One region of the Microbacterium sp. LMI1-1-1.1 genome, then DNA from elsewhere that is predicted to be linked to it. Evidence: predicted binding sites of a transcription regulator. Region 1 holds the regulator's gene; the other holds the start of a gene.
The links. Region 1 encodes HrcA, which represses chaperone genes, less so after heat shock. Its sites were predicted from a motif close to TTNGCACTCGNNNNNNNCGAGTGCNAA; they were not measured.

Region 1 (7,672 bases):
TGGGCCTCCTCCACCTCGAGATCATCACCGAGCGCCTCTCCCGCGAGTTCGGCCTCGACCTCATCACCACCGCGCCGTCGGTGACGTACGAGGTCACCACCGACACCGGCGAGACCGTGTCGGTCACGAACCCCAGCGAGTACCCCGACGGGCGCGTCGCCTCGGTGTCGGAGCCGATCGTCAAGGTCGGCATCCTGCTTCCGAAGGACTACGTCGGAACCGTGATGGAGCTCTGCCAGACCCGTCGCGGCACCCTCCTCGGCATGGAGTACCTCAGCGAGGACCGCGTCGAGCTGCGCTATCACATGCCCCTCGGCGAGATCGTGTTCGACTTCTTCGACCACCTCAAGAGCCGCACCCAGGGCTACGCGAGCCTCGACTACGAGCCCGCCGGCTCGCAGACCGCGGACCTCGTCAAGGTCGACATCCTCCTGCAGGGCGAGAAGGTGGATGCCTTCAGCTCCATCGTCCACCGCGAGAAGGCGTACAGCTACGGCACGATGATGACCGAGCGGCTGCGCAAGCTCATCCCGCGCCAGCAGTTCGAGGTGCCGATCCAGGCCGCCATCGGCGCGCGGATCATCGCGCGCGAGAACATCCGTGCCATCCGCAAGGACGTCCTCGCCAAGTGCTACGGCGGTGACATCACCCGCAAGCGCAAGCTCCTCGAGAAGCAGAAGGAGGGCAAGAAGCGCATGAAGATGGTCGGCCGCGTCGAGGTGCCCCAGGAGGCGTTCATCGCCGCGCTCTCCGGCGACGTCGACGGCAAGAAGTAGCCCCGGCTCCGCCCCTCCACCCTCCCCCCAGCCCCGACACGTACCCTGGAACCATGCGCCGGCAGAGCTTCACCGACGACACCGTCGACTACGCGGCGGTCGGCGCCACTCAGGCGCACGACCTCATGCAGTACCCGCCCGAGAAGTCCCTCCCCGCCGAGGACGCCTGGCGGATCGGCAGCGGCGAGGAGCGCTTCACCGCCGCGAGCGAGCAGCTGCTGGCCTGGGGTCCGCTCCGCGGCGGCGACCTCCGCATCAGCGACGTGCGCCCGGCGGGCGGCCCCGGCTACACCGGCGTCGCGTTCGACGCCGAGGGCGCACCCGTCGCTCCCAGCCGCCTCGACGCCGACCAGCGCTTCGACGCGGACGGCACGCCGTTCGTGAGCGCCGGCGCGGGCGTCCGCCTGCACGGCCGGGTCGACGGCCACCGGGCCGACGCCGAGCTGAGGGTCATCTCGGTGATCGAGGAGCCCCGCCGCGTCGGGTACATCCTCGGCACGGTCGGGCACTCGCTCGTCAGCGGCGAGGAGCTGTTCGTCCTGGAGTGGCGCGACAACGACGAGGTCTGGTTCATCGTCCGCGCGTTCGACCGCCCCACGGCCCCCACCTACCGCCTGTTCAAGAGCCGGGTACGCCGACGCCGCCGCGCGCTGTTCACGCGCTACCTGCGGGCGATCTCGCCGCTGTACGCGTCCTGATGGGCGGACCCCTCCCGCTCGGCGACCCGGCCCCGGCCGACGGCCTGCTGCCGGCCGACGTCACGGCCGATCCCTCGACGGACTTCGGCGTCTACCTGCACGTGCCGTTCTGCCGCGTCCGCTGCGGCTACTGCGACTTCAACACCTACACCTCCGGAGAGCTCCGCGGCGCCCGTCAGAACGAGTTCGCCGACACGCTCGCGCACGAGGTTCGCCTCGCGGGACGGGTGATGGATGCCGCGGGCCCGAGACGCATGGCATCCACCGTCTTCTTCGGGGGCGGCACGCCCACGCTCCTGCCCCCGGGCGACCTCGCGCGCATGCTGGACGCGGTGCGGGCGGAGTTCGGGGTCGTCGAGGGGGCCGAGGTCACCGTGGAGGCGAACCCGGACACGCTGGACGACGCGGTGGCCGCCACGCTGGCCGCCGCCGGGGTGACGCGCGTGTCGATCGGGATGCAGTCCGCCCGTCCGCACGTCCTGGCGGTGCTCGACCGCACCCACGACCCCGCCAACGTCGCGACCGCGGTGGCCGCCGCGCGCGGCGCCGGGCTCGACGTGTCGCTCGACCTCATCTACGGCGCACCGGGGGAGTCGCTGGAGGACTGGCGCGCCTCGCTGGAGACGGCGGTGGCGCTGCAGCCCGACCACATCTCCGCGTACGCCCTCATCATCGAGGACGGCACCAAACTGGCCCGCCAGATCCGCTCGGGGCTCGTGCCGATGCCGGACGACGACCTCCAGGCCGACATGTACGAGCTGGCCGACGACCTCCTCGCCGCGGCCGGATACGACTGGTACGAGGTCTCGAACTGGTCGCGCGGGGTCGATCACCGCTCACGCCACAACCTCGCCTACTGGCGCGGGACGGACTGGTGGGGCTTCGGTCCCGGCGCGCACAGCCACGTCGGCGGTCTGCGCTGGTGGAACGTCAAGCACCCCGCCGCCTACGCCCAGCGGCTCGCGGCGGGGGAGTCACCGGCCGCCGCGCGCGAGCGGCCCGACGAGGAGGCCCGGCGCCTGGAGTCGGTGCTGCTGCGCAGCCGCATCCGCGAGGGTCTCGCCGTCTCGGAGGTGCAGGGGGAGGGCCGCCGCGCCGTCGCCGCCCTCATCGCGGACGGGCTCATCGAGGGCGGCGACGCCGTGCGGGGGCGGATCGTGCTCACCCGGCGCGGTCGCCTGCTGGCCGATGCCGTCGTCCGCGCGCTGACGGTCTGAGCCGGTCGCGCTCCCACGCCAGGCGCGCGGAATGGGACACGTCGCCGCGTCTGCGCGCGTCCGAGGCGCCGGGGCGGGGGCATCGATTAGAATTGGCACTCCCGTCAGCGGAGTGCCAGCAGGAAGGAGCGGAGCGTGGTATCTGAACGCGGCCTGCAGGTGCTCCGTGCGATCGTGCAGGACTACGTCGACACGCGCGAGCCGGTCGGCAGCAAGGCGATCGTCGAACGGCACGCGTTCGGCGTCTCGGCGGCCACCATCCGCAACGACATGGCCCTGCTCGAGGACGAGGAGCTCATCGCCGCCCCGCACACCTCGTCGGGACGCGTGCCGACGGACAAGGGCTACCGGGTGTTCGTCGACCACCTCGCCGAGCTCCGCCCGCTCTCGGGCGCGCAGCGCAGCGCCATCACCTCGTTCCTCGACGGCGCCGGCGACCTCGACGACCTGCTCGCGCGCACGGTCCGGGCGCTCACCCAGTTGACCGGCCAGGTCGCGATCGTGCAGTACCCGTCGTTCGCCCGGGCCAACGTCAGCCACGTCGAGCTCGTCGCCCTGGGCGGACCGCGGGTGCTCGTCATCATCGTCACCGACACCGGCCGGGTCTCGCAGCGCATCGCGCTCGTGGGGCACGAGCCCGACGAGAACGACGTCATCCAGCTGCGCTCCCGCATCGGCGCCCTGCTCGTCGGGCACAGTGTCGGAACGGCCGTGCAGCGGGTCGCCGCACACCTCGCCGAGCCGACCCGGGCGGGCATGCCGCTCGACCAGATCGTCGACGCCGTGCTCCGGGTCGTCGCCGAGGAGCTCGAGGGCTTCCGACAGGACCGGCTCGTCATGGCCGGTGCGGCCACCCTCGCCAAGCGCGAGCAGGACTTCCGCGGCAGCATCTACCCGCTGCTGGAGGCCATCGAGGAGCAGGTGACGCTGCTGCGCCTCATGAGCGAGATGGTCGCGGACGACCAGGGCCTCTCGGCCAGCATCGGCCGCGAGAACGAGCCCTTCGGCCTCGTCGAGGCCTCCGTCCTCGCGAGCCGCTACGACGGCGCCGCGGGCGGCGCCCGGGTGGGCCTGCTCGGCCCGACCCGGATGGACTACTCCTCCAACCTCGCGGCGGTCCGCGCCGTCGCGCACTATCTCACCCGGTTGCTCGAAGACGACGACAGCGCGCGCTGACGAGCATCCCGACCGACGACGACACCCGCACCCGCGGACAGGAAGGCGACTGTGGCTGACCATTACGAGGTCCTCGGCGTCGCGCGCGACGCCAGCCCCGACGACATCAAGCGCGCGTACCGCCGTCTGGCACGCGAGCTGCACCCCGACGTGAACCCCGGCGAGGACGCGTCCGAGCGCTTCAAGCTCGTCACCCATGCCTACGACGTGCTGAGCGACCCCGACCAGCGCCGCCGCTACGACATGGGCGGCGATCAAAGCCCGTTCGGCGGTGGGGGAGCGGCCGGGTTCGGCGGCTTCAGCGACATCTTCGAGACGTTCTTCGGCGGCGCCCAGGGCGGCGGCGGGCGCGGCGCGCGTCCCCGGTCCCGCCGGGAGCGCGGCCAGGACGCGCTCGTGCGCGTCACCCTCGACCTCGGCGACGTCGTGTTCGGCGTCCATCGCGACCTCGAGGTCGACACGGCCGTGCTGTGCGAGACCTGCCAGGGCTCGTGCACCCAGCCCGGCACCAGCGAGGTCACCTGCGACATCTGCCATGGCAGCGGCCACGTGCAGCGCACCGTGCGGAGCCTGCTCGGCAACGTCGTCACCAGCCAGCCCTGCACCGTGTGCCACGGTCACGGCACGACGATCCCCTACCCCTGCGGCACGTGCCAGGGGCAGGGCCGGGTCCGCGCCCGCCGCACGGTGTCGGTCGACATCCCCGCCGGTGTCGAGTCAGGCCTGCGCCTTCAGCTCCCGGGCTCCGGCGAGGTCGGCCCCGCCGGCGGCCCGAACGGCGACCTCTACATCGAGATCACCGTGGCCGCCCACGACGCCTTCAGCCGCGAGGGCGACGACCTCGTCGCCACGCTCGAGGTCTCGATGCCCGACGCGATCCTCGGCACGACCACGTCGATCGAGTCGCTGGACGGCTCCGTCGACCTAGAGGTGCGCGCCGGCGTGCAGTCCGGCGACGTCCTGACCATCAAGGGACGCGGCATCACCCCGCTGCGCGGCTCCCAGCGCGGCGACCTCAAGGTCGGCGTGCACGTGGTGACGCCCACGCGTCTCGATCACAAGGAGCGCGCCCTCATCGAGGAGTTCGCCAAGCGCACCAAGGCCCCGAAGCCGCGCCTGGCCGAGCACCAGCAGGGCATGTTCTCGAAGTTCCGCGACCGCTTCCGGCACTGAGCATGGCGCTGCACTTCGTCACCGACGACGCCGCCGCGGCGCGACCGGGCGACGACATCGCCCTCACGGGCGCGGAGGCGCACCACGCCGCCGCGGTCCGGCGCGTCCGCGTCGACGAGGCGGTGACCCTCGGCGACGGCCGCGGCGTGTGGCTCGAGGGAGTCGTCACGGCGGCCACGCCGAAGCAGGTCGACGTGCGTGTGACCGGCCGCACCGAGGTGCCGGCCTCAGCGCCGCGCATCGTGCTCGTGCAGGCGCTGGCCAAGGGCGACCGCGACGAGCTCGCCGTGCAGGCCGCGACCGAGCTGGGCGTGGACGCCATCGTGCCGTGGCAGGCCGCGCGCAGCGTGTCCCGGTGGGACGCCAAGGCCGAGAAGGGCCTCGCCCGCTGGCGGACGATCGTCCGCGAGGCGGCGAAGCAGGCCCACCGCGCCTGGATCCCCCCGGTTGAGGGCGTCGCCCGTACGGCCGACCTCGTCGCGCGGGCGGGCACGTCCCAGGTCCTGGTGCTCGAGCCGTTGGCATCCGATCGCCTGTCCGCCGTCGCCGCGGAGCCCTCCGACGGACGCGACGTCGTGCTCGTCGTCGGCCCCGAGGGCGGGATCGCCCCGGAGGAGCTCGCCGCGCTGGCCGATGCCGGCGCCCGTCTCGTCCGTCTCGGCGACACCGTGCTGCGGACCTCCACCGCGGGAGCGGCGGCGATCTCAGTGCTCTCCGCCGCGTCCGGCCGGTGGTGATGGTTCCCCTCGGAGGCGCCCGCGCCCGTCCCGCCCTGGGCGTCGGACCCCGTCGATAGACTGGATGCCATGACCGAGCCGTCGATCTTCACGAGAATCCTGCGCGGCGAGATCCCGGCCGAGATCGTCGCCGAGACCGAGAACGCCTTCGCCATCCGTGACATCGCCCCGCAGGCGCCCGTGCACCTGCTGGTCATCCCCAAGACCGAGCAGTACCGCAACGTCGTGGAGCTCGCCGCGGGCGACCCCGACCTGCTGACCGAGATCATCGGTCTGGCCAACTCCGTCGCCGCCGAACACGCGGACGGCGACTTCCGACTCGTCTTCAACACCGGCGCCGGTGCCGGTCAGACGGTCTTCCACGTGCACGCCCACGTCCTCGCGGGCGGCCTGAACGAAAAGAGCCTGGGTGGCTGACTCCTCCGAAGGACCCGTCGTCGAGCGCATCTACGCCGACGGCGTCGCGATGGTGCAACTCCTCGGACCGCAGGACCGACTCCTGCGCGTCGTCGAGAAGGAGCACCCCGGTGTCGACGTGCACGTGCGCGGCAACGAGATCACGCTCTCCGGAGAGGCGGACGCGGTCGCCGCGGCGAAGTCCCTCGTCGACGAGCTGATGACGATGACGCGCAACGGCCAGGGCCTGGACCCGTCCGACGTGTCGAGCTCCAGCCGCATCCTGCGCAACGACGGCGGACCGCGTCCCTCCGAGGTGCTCGGCGAGGCGATCCTGTCGTCGCGCGGCAAGGTCATCCGCCCCAAGACGCTCGGGCAGAAAGCGTACGTGGATGCCATCGAGGAGAGCACGATCGTGTTCGGCATCGGCCCGGCCGGTACCGGCAAGACCTACCTCGCCATGGCGAAGGCCGTGCAGGCGCTGCAGCGCAAAGAGGTCAGCCGCATCATCCTGACGCGTCCGGCGGTCGAGGCGGGGGAGCGGCTCGGCTTCCTGCCCGGCACCCTCACCGACAAGATCGACCCGTACCTGCGGCCGCTGTACGACGCGCTCAACGAGATGATGGACCCCGACATCGTCCCCAAGCTCATGGCGACGGGCACGATCGAGGTCGCCCCGCTGGCGTACATGCGCGGGCGCACGCTCAACGACTCGTTCGTCGTGCTCGACGAGGCGCAGAACACCACGCCCGAGCAGATGAAGATGTTCCTCACGCGCCTGGGCTTCGGCACGCGCATGGTCGTCACCGGCGACATCACGCAGATCGACCTCCCCCAGGGGGCCTCCGGCCTCCGCCTGGTCACCCGCGTGCTGGGCGACATCGACGACATCCACTTCTCGTACCTCACCAGCGACGACGTCGTGCGGCACACCCTCGTCGGGCGGATCGTGGACGCGTACAGCGAGTACGACGAGAAGAAGCTGGCCGCGCGGCGCGAGCGCGACGAGGCCAGCGAACTCGCCACCCGTGCGGAGCGACGCGGCCCCCGGGCCGCGGGTCCCCGCGATCACCTCCCGAGACGAAACCGTTCATGACGATCGACATCAACAACGAATCCGGCCACGAGATCGACGAGCAGGTCCTGCTCCGTCTCATGGAGCACAACCTCGCCGAGCTCCACGTGAGTCCCGACGCCGACGTCGCCATCGTGCTCGTCGACGAGGGCGCCATGGAGTCCCTCCACGTGCAGTGGATGGACGAGCCGGGTCCGACCGACGTCCTCAGCTTCCCCATGGACGAGCTGCGCCCGGGCTCCGAGGACGCGCCGACCCCGGCCGGCCTCCTCGGCGACATCGTCCTCTGCCCCGCCGTCGCGGAGACCCAGGCGGTCGCGGCCAAGCACTCCACGCAGGACGAGCTGATCCTGCTGACCACGCACGGCCTGCTCCACCTCCTCGGCTTCGACCACGCCGAGCCCGAGGAGGAGCGCGAGATGTT
Region 2 (7,672 bases), on a different contig from region 1:
CATCGAGGAGAACCTGCAGATGGGGCTCTTCCAGCGCCCCAAGGTCTTCTCGGAGCGGTTCGAGTTCGTGACCGGCCTCTTCCCGGAGCTCGGGAAGCGGCGTCGTCAGCGTGCCGGCTCGCTGTCCGGCGGTGAGCGTCAGATGGTCGCCATGGGCCGCGCGCTCATGATGGACCCGTCGGTGCTCCTGCTCGACGAGCCGTCGGCCGGCCTGTCGCCGGTCCGTCAGGACGAGACGTTCCTGCGCGTCGCCGAGATCAACCGCGCCGGCGTAACGATCATCATGGTCGAGCAGAACGCCCGCCGCTGCCTGCAGATCTGCCACCGGGCCTACGTGCTCGACCAGGGCAAGGACGCGTACACCGGCACCGGCCGCGAGCTGCTCACCGACCCCCGCGTCATCGAGCTGTACCTCGGAACCCTGGCGGCCGACGAGGACGCCAAGCGCGACAGCGCGAAGAAGCCCCTCGAGGACTGACCCCCTCTCCCAGCGCCCCGCGGCCTCGGCCGCGGGGCGCTGTCGTTCGGGGGGTGCCGTGGTTCTTCCGGTGGGCGCCGCGTTGGCGAAGGGAGGGGATGCGGCGGAGGGAGGTGGCATCCACCCCTCCACGTCATCCCCTCGTCACAACCCCTCCCCCCGAGCGACCCCGTCGGCGAAAGGAGGGAATGCGGCCGAGGGAGGTGGCATCCACCCCTCCACCTCCTCCCCTCGCCACAACCCCTCCCCCCGGCCACGAGCGACCCCGCAGGGGTGGGAAGGAGTCGCGGCCGCGCGGACGGCTGTTAGCCGTCCTGCGGGGCCCAGGCGCCTCTGAAACCGTCCTGCGGAGACCGGGAACGACACGCCGCCCCACAGCCCGCCGCACCGGCGTGTCGCCCCACCACTCCGCACGACGGCAGCCACCGACAAGCCCTCCCCGCATGCCGGGGACGGAATATGGATGCCACGGGCACGACGAAGGGGCCCGGATCCTGGCGGATCCGGGCCCCTCGATGCGGGTCAGGTCACTCGTTGAGCGAACCGAACTCCGTGTTCAGCAGCGTGTACTTGTTGTCCGCGCCGTACTGGTAGATGCCGACGTACGCCTCGGTCGGGTCGCCGTTCTCGTCGAACGTGATCGGACCGGAGACACCGTCGTAGTCGATGTCGGTGCCCTCGTTGATGAGCGCGAGGCAGTCCGCGAACGTCGTGCACTTCTCGCCGCCCTCGGAGACCGACTGCATGTTGTCGCGGATCGCCGTGCCCGAGTCCTCGCCCGCCTGAGCGGCGGCCAGGGCGGCCACGATGACGGCGTCGTACGACTCCGGCGCGTAGCTGAAGTCGGTCAGCGCGGGGTCGACCCCGAGCAGACGGGACTGGAAGTCGCTGTCGGCCGGGTTGCCGGGCAGGGTGCCCTTGCCGCCCTCGAGCGTGCCCTCGGGGAACTCGTACGAGTTCGACAGGTTGCCGTCGACGAAGTAGACCTGCGATCCCGGGTAGCCCTGCGTGTTGACGAGCTCGGGGATGATCGAGGAGGTCTCCTCGAACGCGATCACCGCGATGGCGTCGGGCTGAGCCGCGAGCAGCTCGTCGACCTGCGACGTGAAGACGGTGTCACCCGGGTTGTAGGGGACCGCGACCGAGACCTCGCCACCGGCGGCCTCGATGGCCGTCGTCGCGTTGTCCTTGAGGCCGATGCCGTAGGGGTCGTTGATGTAGATGATGCCGACGTTCGCCGCACCGTCACCGGTCATGAGGTTACCGAGCACGCGACCCTGGAGGACGTCCGAGGGGGCGGTGCGCCAGTAGTAGCCGTCGTCGGCGTAGTCGGTGAAGTCGGGCGAGGTGTTCGCCGGCGAGATCTGGACCACGCCCGCGTCGACCAGCTGGTCGACGAACGTGAACGAGACGCCCGAGGACGCCGCACCGATGACGACGTCCGCGCCGGCGTCGACGAGCTCGCTCGCCGACTGGGTCGCGATGTCGGTGGTGGTGTCACCGGAGTCGCGCTCGGTGAGCTCGACGGTGAAGGGGAACGCGTCGCCAGCGGCCTCGATGTCCTGCACCGCGAGCTTGACACCTGCGACCTCGGGCGGGCCGAGGAAGGCGAGGTTACCCGTGGCGGGCAGGATCGTGCCGACGTGGAAGGTCCCGTCGGACTCGGACACGGCTCCCCCGCCGGTCGAGGCGGAGGGGGCTGCGTCGCTGCCGCCGCCACCGCTGCACGCGGCGAGGAAGAGCGCGCTGGCACCGATCACGGCGATACCGCCGTAGACCTTGCTCGCGCGCGTGCGCGTGAAGACGCTCATAGTGCTCCTTGCTGTGGATGAACGTTCGGCAGCGTCGGGACGCCGCCTGGTGACCTAAACCTAACGGCCCCCAGGTTTTCGCCGTGTTGCCGTTCGTTAACGATGTGAGTCACCCCGGTCACGGCCGCATAACGACCGCCGCTTCACCCCACGGATCGCCCGGTGAGACCGGATGCCTCCCCCTCAGACGGGCTCGGACACCTCGGTCGGAACCCGCCGGTTCCTGCGTGCTGCGGCCACCGAGTCCGCACTGAGGAGCACCAGCGCGACCCAGACCAGACCGAACCCGATCCAGCGCTCGGCGGTCATCGGCTCGTGCAGCACCCACACGCCGATGATGAACTGCAGGATCGGTGCGACGAACTGCAGCAGGCCGATCACCGTCAGAGGGGCGCGGCGCGCACCCGAGGCGAAGAGCAGCAGGGGGACGGCGGTGACCGCTCCGGCCGCGAGCAGCAGGAGGGTGTGGACGGGACCCGCGGTGCCGAGCGTGAGGCCGGTCGTCGCGCTGACGGCGATGAGCTGCACCACCGCGACGGGGAGGAGCCAGAACGACTCGAGGGTGAGTCCGCTGACGGCATCCACCGCCGGTCCGATCTGCTTCTTGACCAGCCCGTAGACCCCGAACGACAGCGCCAGGGTCACGGCGATCCACGGGAAGGCGCCGTAGCCGACCACGATGACGACGACGGCGAGCACGGCGATGCCGATCGCGATCCAGGGCAGCAGCCGCAGCCGTTCACGCAGGACCAGGACGCCCAGCAGGACCGTCACGATCGGGTTGATGAAGTACCCGAGGCTCGTCTCGATCACGTGCCCGGTCAGCGTGCCGATGAGATACGTCTGCCAGTTGACGTAGATGAGGACCCCGGCGAGGGCGGTCAGCGCCATGAGGCGCGGCTGCCGCACGATCGCCAGGAACGGTCGCCAGCTGCGCAGGACCGTGAGCAGCAGGAGGCAGAAGGCGAACGCCAGCACGATCCGCCACGCCACGACCTCCCACGGGCCCGTCGGCCGCAGCTGCAGGAAGTAGAGCGGGAGGACGCCCCAGAGGAGGTAGGCGCCGAGGGCGTACAGTCCCCCGCGGAACGCCCCGCCGGCAGGAGCGGGAGCAGGGGAGGTCATTCGACCAGCCTAGGACCCGCCCCTGTCGGCGCGGGCGCCGTCGGACGGCCAGGGGACGTCGCATTCCGGCCGAAACGAAGAGGACCCCGGATGCCATGGCATCCAGGGTCCTCTCGAGAACGCGAAGGTCAGCGCACGACCACCGCGAGGACGTCGCGGGCCGAGAGCACCAGGTACTCGTCGGCGCCGAACTTGACCTCGGTGCCGCCGTACTTGCTGTAGAGCACGCGGTCGCCGACGGCGACGTCGAGGGGGACGCGGTTGCCGTTGTCGTCGATGCGGCCGGGGCCGACGGCGACGACCTCGCCCTCCTGCGGCTTCTCCTTGGCGGTGTCGGGGATGACGAGACCACTCGCGGTGGTCTGCTCAGCCTCGACCTGCTTGATGACGATGCGGTCCTCGAGCGGCTTGATGGAAACCGACACGGTCTACCTCTTCTTTCTCGTTACAGAAGACTTGTCAGCACTCACGCGGGGAGAGTGCTAATCCGAGTGTAGAGAAGCGCTGGCACTCATGCAACGCGAGTGCCAGTCCGGGGTCGCCGGGGCCGGGGTGCAGGGCTTATACCCCATCCGAGGGCCGTTCGGATCCCCGGTTTGCGGAAAACCGCACGATCCCGCGTAGTTCCGCAACCCGCGGTCATCGTCTTTCACCTGCCCTTTCATCCCCGGCCCCCCTGTGACACACTGCTCGCAAGGGCGTCGCTGCGTAAGGGGCATGAAGCGACGAAAGCAAACCGCGTTCGGTGACGAGGGCGGAAACTTGGGGATGAGCAGGGTCGCTTCGGCGTTCCTGCGCACCCTGCTGGGGGTCATATCAATGGGAACGCCGTACTACTTGGCGATCGATGTGGGGACGAGCAGGACGGCCGCGGCGACCGCGCGCTCTGCGCCGGACGGAACGCTGGTGGCGACACCGCTTCCGCTGGGGCGGAACGCCGACAGCACACCGACGACCGTCTTCGTCTCGGACAGCGGGCTGCTCTTCGGAGACGCCGCGGAACGCCGGGGAACGGCCCAGCCCGAGCGGCTGGTGCGCGAGTTCAAACGCCGCATCGGTGACGACGTCCCGATCGTCGCCGCCGACCGCCGCTTCTCGCCGCAGGACCTCTACGCCCTCGTCGTGGGCTGGGTCATCGGCACCGCGGTCGAGCGCGAGGGACAGCACCCCGCCGGGATCGCCGTCTCCGTCCCCGTGACGTGGGGCGAGTACCGCACGCGCCTCGTGCAGGACTCGATCGGCCGCCTCGGCTGGAACGACGTGCACGTCATCACCGAGCCCGAGGCCGCCGCACGGCACTACGAGTCCACCCACCCGCTCGAGAGCGGCCGCGCTCTCGCCGTCTACGACTTCGGCGGCGGCACCTTCGACACCGTCATCCTCCAGAAATCGCGCGACGGTCACGTGGACTTCGTCGGCGCGCCCGTCGGCATCTCCGACCTCGGCGGAGCGGACTTCGACGACATCGTGCTGCGGCACACCGTCCGCACGGCCGGACTCCCCGCGGCGACGATGGCCGCCGCCGCCACCGACCCCGGGCTGCGGATGGCGCTGGCCTCCCTGCGCCGCGAGTGCGTCGAGGCCAAGGAGTCGCTGTCGTTCGACGGCGAGGCCGTCGTCCCCGTGCTCGTCGGTGACGGTCACGGCGCGGTGCGGCTCACGCGCGCCGAGTTCGAGGACATGATCGAGCCCGAGATCGAGCGCACGATCGAGGTCCTGGAGACGGCGCTCGAGCAGTCCGGGCTGACCGCCGAGGACCTGGATGCCATCCTCCTCACCGGCGGCACGTCGCGGATCCCGCGCGTGGCCCAGCTGCTGTCGGAGCGGTTCGACCGCCCGATCGCGGTGGACGCCGACCCCAAGGCGATCATCGCCCTCGGCGCGGCCCGGGTGGCCGCCGACGACGCCCGCGGTCCCCTTGCCGCGGTGACGGACGACGAGGTCGACGAGGACGCGGAGGACGACGACGACCCGATCGCCGCGGCCGGCTTCCGCCCGACGCGGGCGGAGAAGCGCGCTCCCTGGTTCCGTCGCGTCCCGGCGACGGCCTACGTCGCGGCCGGGGTCACTGCCCTGGCCGTCGGGGTCGGGTTCGTGAGCGTCCCCGCACTCGGCGCCGGCATCCTGGCCCGCTCCGACGCGGAGATGACGTCGCAGCCCCTGGCCGAGGACCGCGAGGACAGCAAGTTCCTGCCCTTCGGCGAGCCCTCCGAGACGCCCGAGAACATCGCCGCCCCCGAGACCCAGCCCGTCGCGGCGCAGGAGCCGGCCGCCCCGCAGCAGGAGGCCGCCCCCGAGCGGTCTTCCGGCGCCAGCAACCCGCGCGCCCGCGCGCAGCAGCGTCAGGCCCCCAAGACGAACGAGAAGCGCAGCAGCGCCTCGCCGGTCGCACCGGTCAACCAGGCGGCGCCGGCCCCCGCGTCCGGCGGCGGCAACGGCGGCGGCGGCGGTGGCGGCGGCCAGCAGGGCGGCGGCAGCACGGGTGGTCAGGGCGGCAGCTCCACGGCGCCGACCACCGGCAACAGCTCCTCGCCGACGACGCCGACGGACACCGAGACGGGCCCCACCGCCCCCGGGACGACCTCCCCCTCCCCCAGCGACCCCGGCACCACGTCGCCGTCGCCGTCGGATCCCGGGACCACGTCGCCCTCGCCGTCGGACCCGGGCACGACGTCCCCCTCGCCGTCGGACCCGCCCCCGACGACCCCGGCCGAGACGCAGCCGCCGGTCACCGAGGAGCCGCAGCCGGAGCCCCCGGCCGAGACGACGCAGCCGCCGGCCGAGACCTCGACGCCGGACCCGGGCTCCACCGAGCCCGTCGGCTGAGTCGCGCCGCCCGTAACGAGGAAGCACCTCGATGTCGATCTCGACCACGTCGTCCGACCCTGCCATTCCGGACCTCGGCGGCGTCCTGCTGCCGCGCGTCGCCCGCACTCTGATCACCGCCTACGTCGACGCCGCCGACCCCGCGCCCCTCGCGGTGGTCGGGACGGCCGGCGCGGGCAAGTCCCGGGTTCTCCGTCACCTGTTCGCCGCGCTCCGCGCGTCCGGCGCCGCTCCGACCGCGCTCGTCGCCGGGGCGGAGATGGATGCCGCCCCCGGCGGCGTGATCGTCGTGGACGACGCCCATCTCCTCGACGACGCGCTGCTCACCGCTCTCTCCGCGCGTCTGCGCGAGGGGACGGCCACCGTCCTCCTCAGCACCCGCCCCGACCCGGAGTCCCCGGTGCTGCGAGCCCTCCTCGAGGACGTCGAACGTCACCAGCCGCCGGTGCTGCTGGGTCACGTGTCCGCGTCCGACGTGGCGACGTTCGTCGGCGGCACGCCGACGCCCGCCTCCCGCGCGTGCATCGACGCGATGCTCGAAATGACGGGCGGCCTGGCCTGGCTGACCGCCGAGGCGCTGGTGCTGCACGGCGACGTCGCGTGCGACGGGCGCTGCGACCACGAGGAGATCTCGCGCTCGCTCTTCGACCTCGTCTCGCACCGCATCGACTCCCTCGACGCGTCCGTGCGCCGACAGGTCGAGGCCCTCTGCCTGGACGAGCGCGGGGCCCTCGAGAACGCCTCCGGCCCCGCCTGCGCGGCCGGATACGACGCCGGTCTGCTGCAGCGCGGCGGCCGCACGGTCCCCGTCGTGCGCGACGCCGTGCGCGCCCACCTCACGGCCGAGCGCCTGCTCGAGCTCTATTCCGCACGACTCGTCCAGGATGCCGCCTCCGTGCAGGCGCTTCTCGGCGGCGCGACGGATGCCCGGGTGGCATCCGCCCTGCTCGTCGACGGCGACCGCGAGCTGTCGCGGGACCCCGCCAAGGCGGCGGAGCTGTACCGCGCCGCGGAGACCGCGGGTGCGGACGCCGACGTGCTGGCGCTGCGACGCGCCCGCGCCGCCTGGGCGCTCGGCGACATCGACGCGGCCGGCGCCTTCGTCGACGTGCTGCTCCGGGGCGCCGACGAGGCCCCCGACGAGGAGGCGCTCGACATGGCGGCCGCCGTCTGGGCTATGCGCGGCGATCTCGACCTCGGCTCACAGGTCTATCGCGGCGGTCAGCCGCGTACGCCCGAGAGCCGCGCGAAGTGGCTCGTCGCGGCCACGGCCGCCGGCCACCCCGACCCCGCCGCGGAGCCGACCTCGGCCCCGGCCCGCTCCATCCCGACCGCCCACGGCGTCTCGCTCGAGCTGCTGTCCCGCGGCCTGCGGGCCTCTCTCGGGGCCGACGCCCACGCGGGCGTCTCGGACCTGGTGCGCGCGAGCGAG

Region 2: the regulator HrcA is predicted to act here: its motif matches at 3,919-3,945, upstream of groES (co-chaperone GroES).

The regions. Positions count from the first base shown of each region.
Region 1 covers NZ_JBFPNN010000001.1:724,746-732,417, forward strand. Annotated here, with positions in the region: gene lepA (translation elongation factor 4) at 1-776, shown strand, start outside; gene MRBLMI1_RS03400 (DUF1990 family protein) at 830-1,474, shown strand; gene hemW (radical SAM family heme chaperone HemW) at 1,474-2,691, shown strand; gene hrcA (heat-inducible transcriptional repressor HrcA) at 2,827-3,867, shown strand; gene dnaJ (molecular chaperone DnaJ) at 3,919-5,040, shown strand; gene MRBLMI1_RS03420 (16S rRNA (uracil(1498)-N(3))-methyltransferase) at 5,043-5,777, shown strand; gene MRBLMI1_RS03425 (HIT domain-containing protein) at 5,847-6,194, shown strand; gene MRBLMI1_RS03430 (PhoH family protein) at 6,244-7,269, shown strand; gene ybeY (rRNA maturation RNase YbeY) at 7,266-7,672, shown strand, end outside.
Region 2 covers NZ_JBFPNN010000007.1:322,011-329,682, reverse strand. Annotated here, with positions in the region: gene MRBLMI1_RS07510 (ABC transporter ATP-binding protein) at 1-478, shown strand, start outside; gene MRBLMI1_RS07505 (ABC transporter substrate-binding protein) at 1,006-2,289, opposite strand; gene rarD (EamA family transporter RarD) at 2,473-3,414, opposite strand; gene groES (co-chaperone GroES) at 3,543-3,839, opposite strand; gene MRBLMI1_RS07490 (Hsp70 family protein) at 4,183-6,240, shown strand; gene MRBLMI1_RS07485 (LuxR C-terminal-related transcriptional regulator) at 6,272-7,672, shown strand, end outside.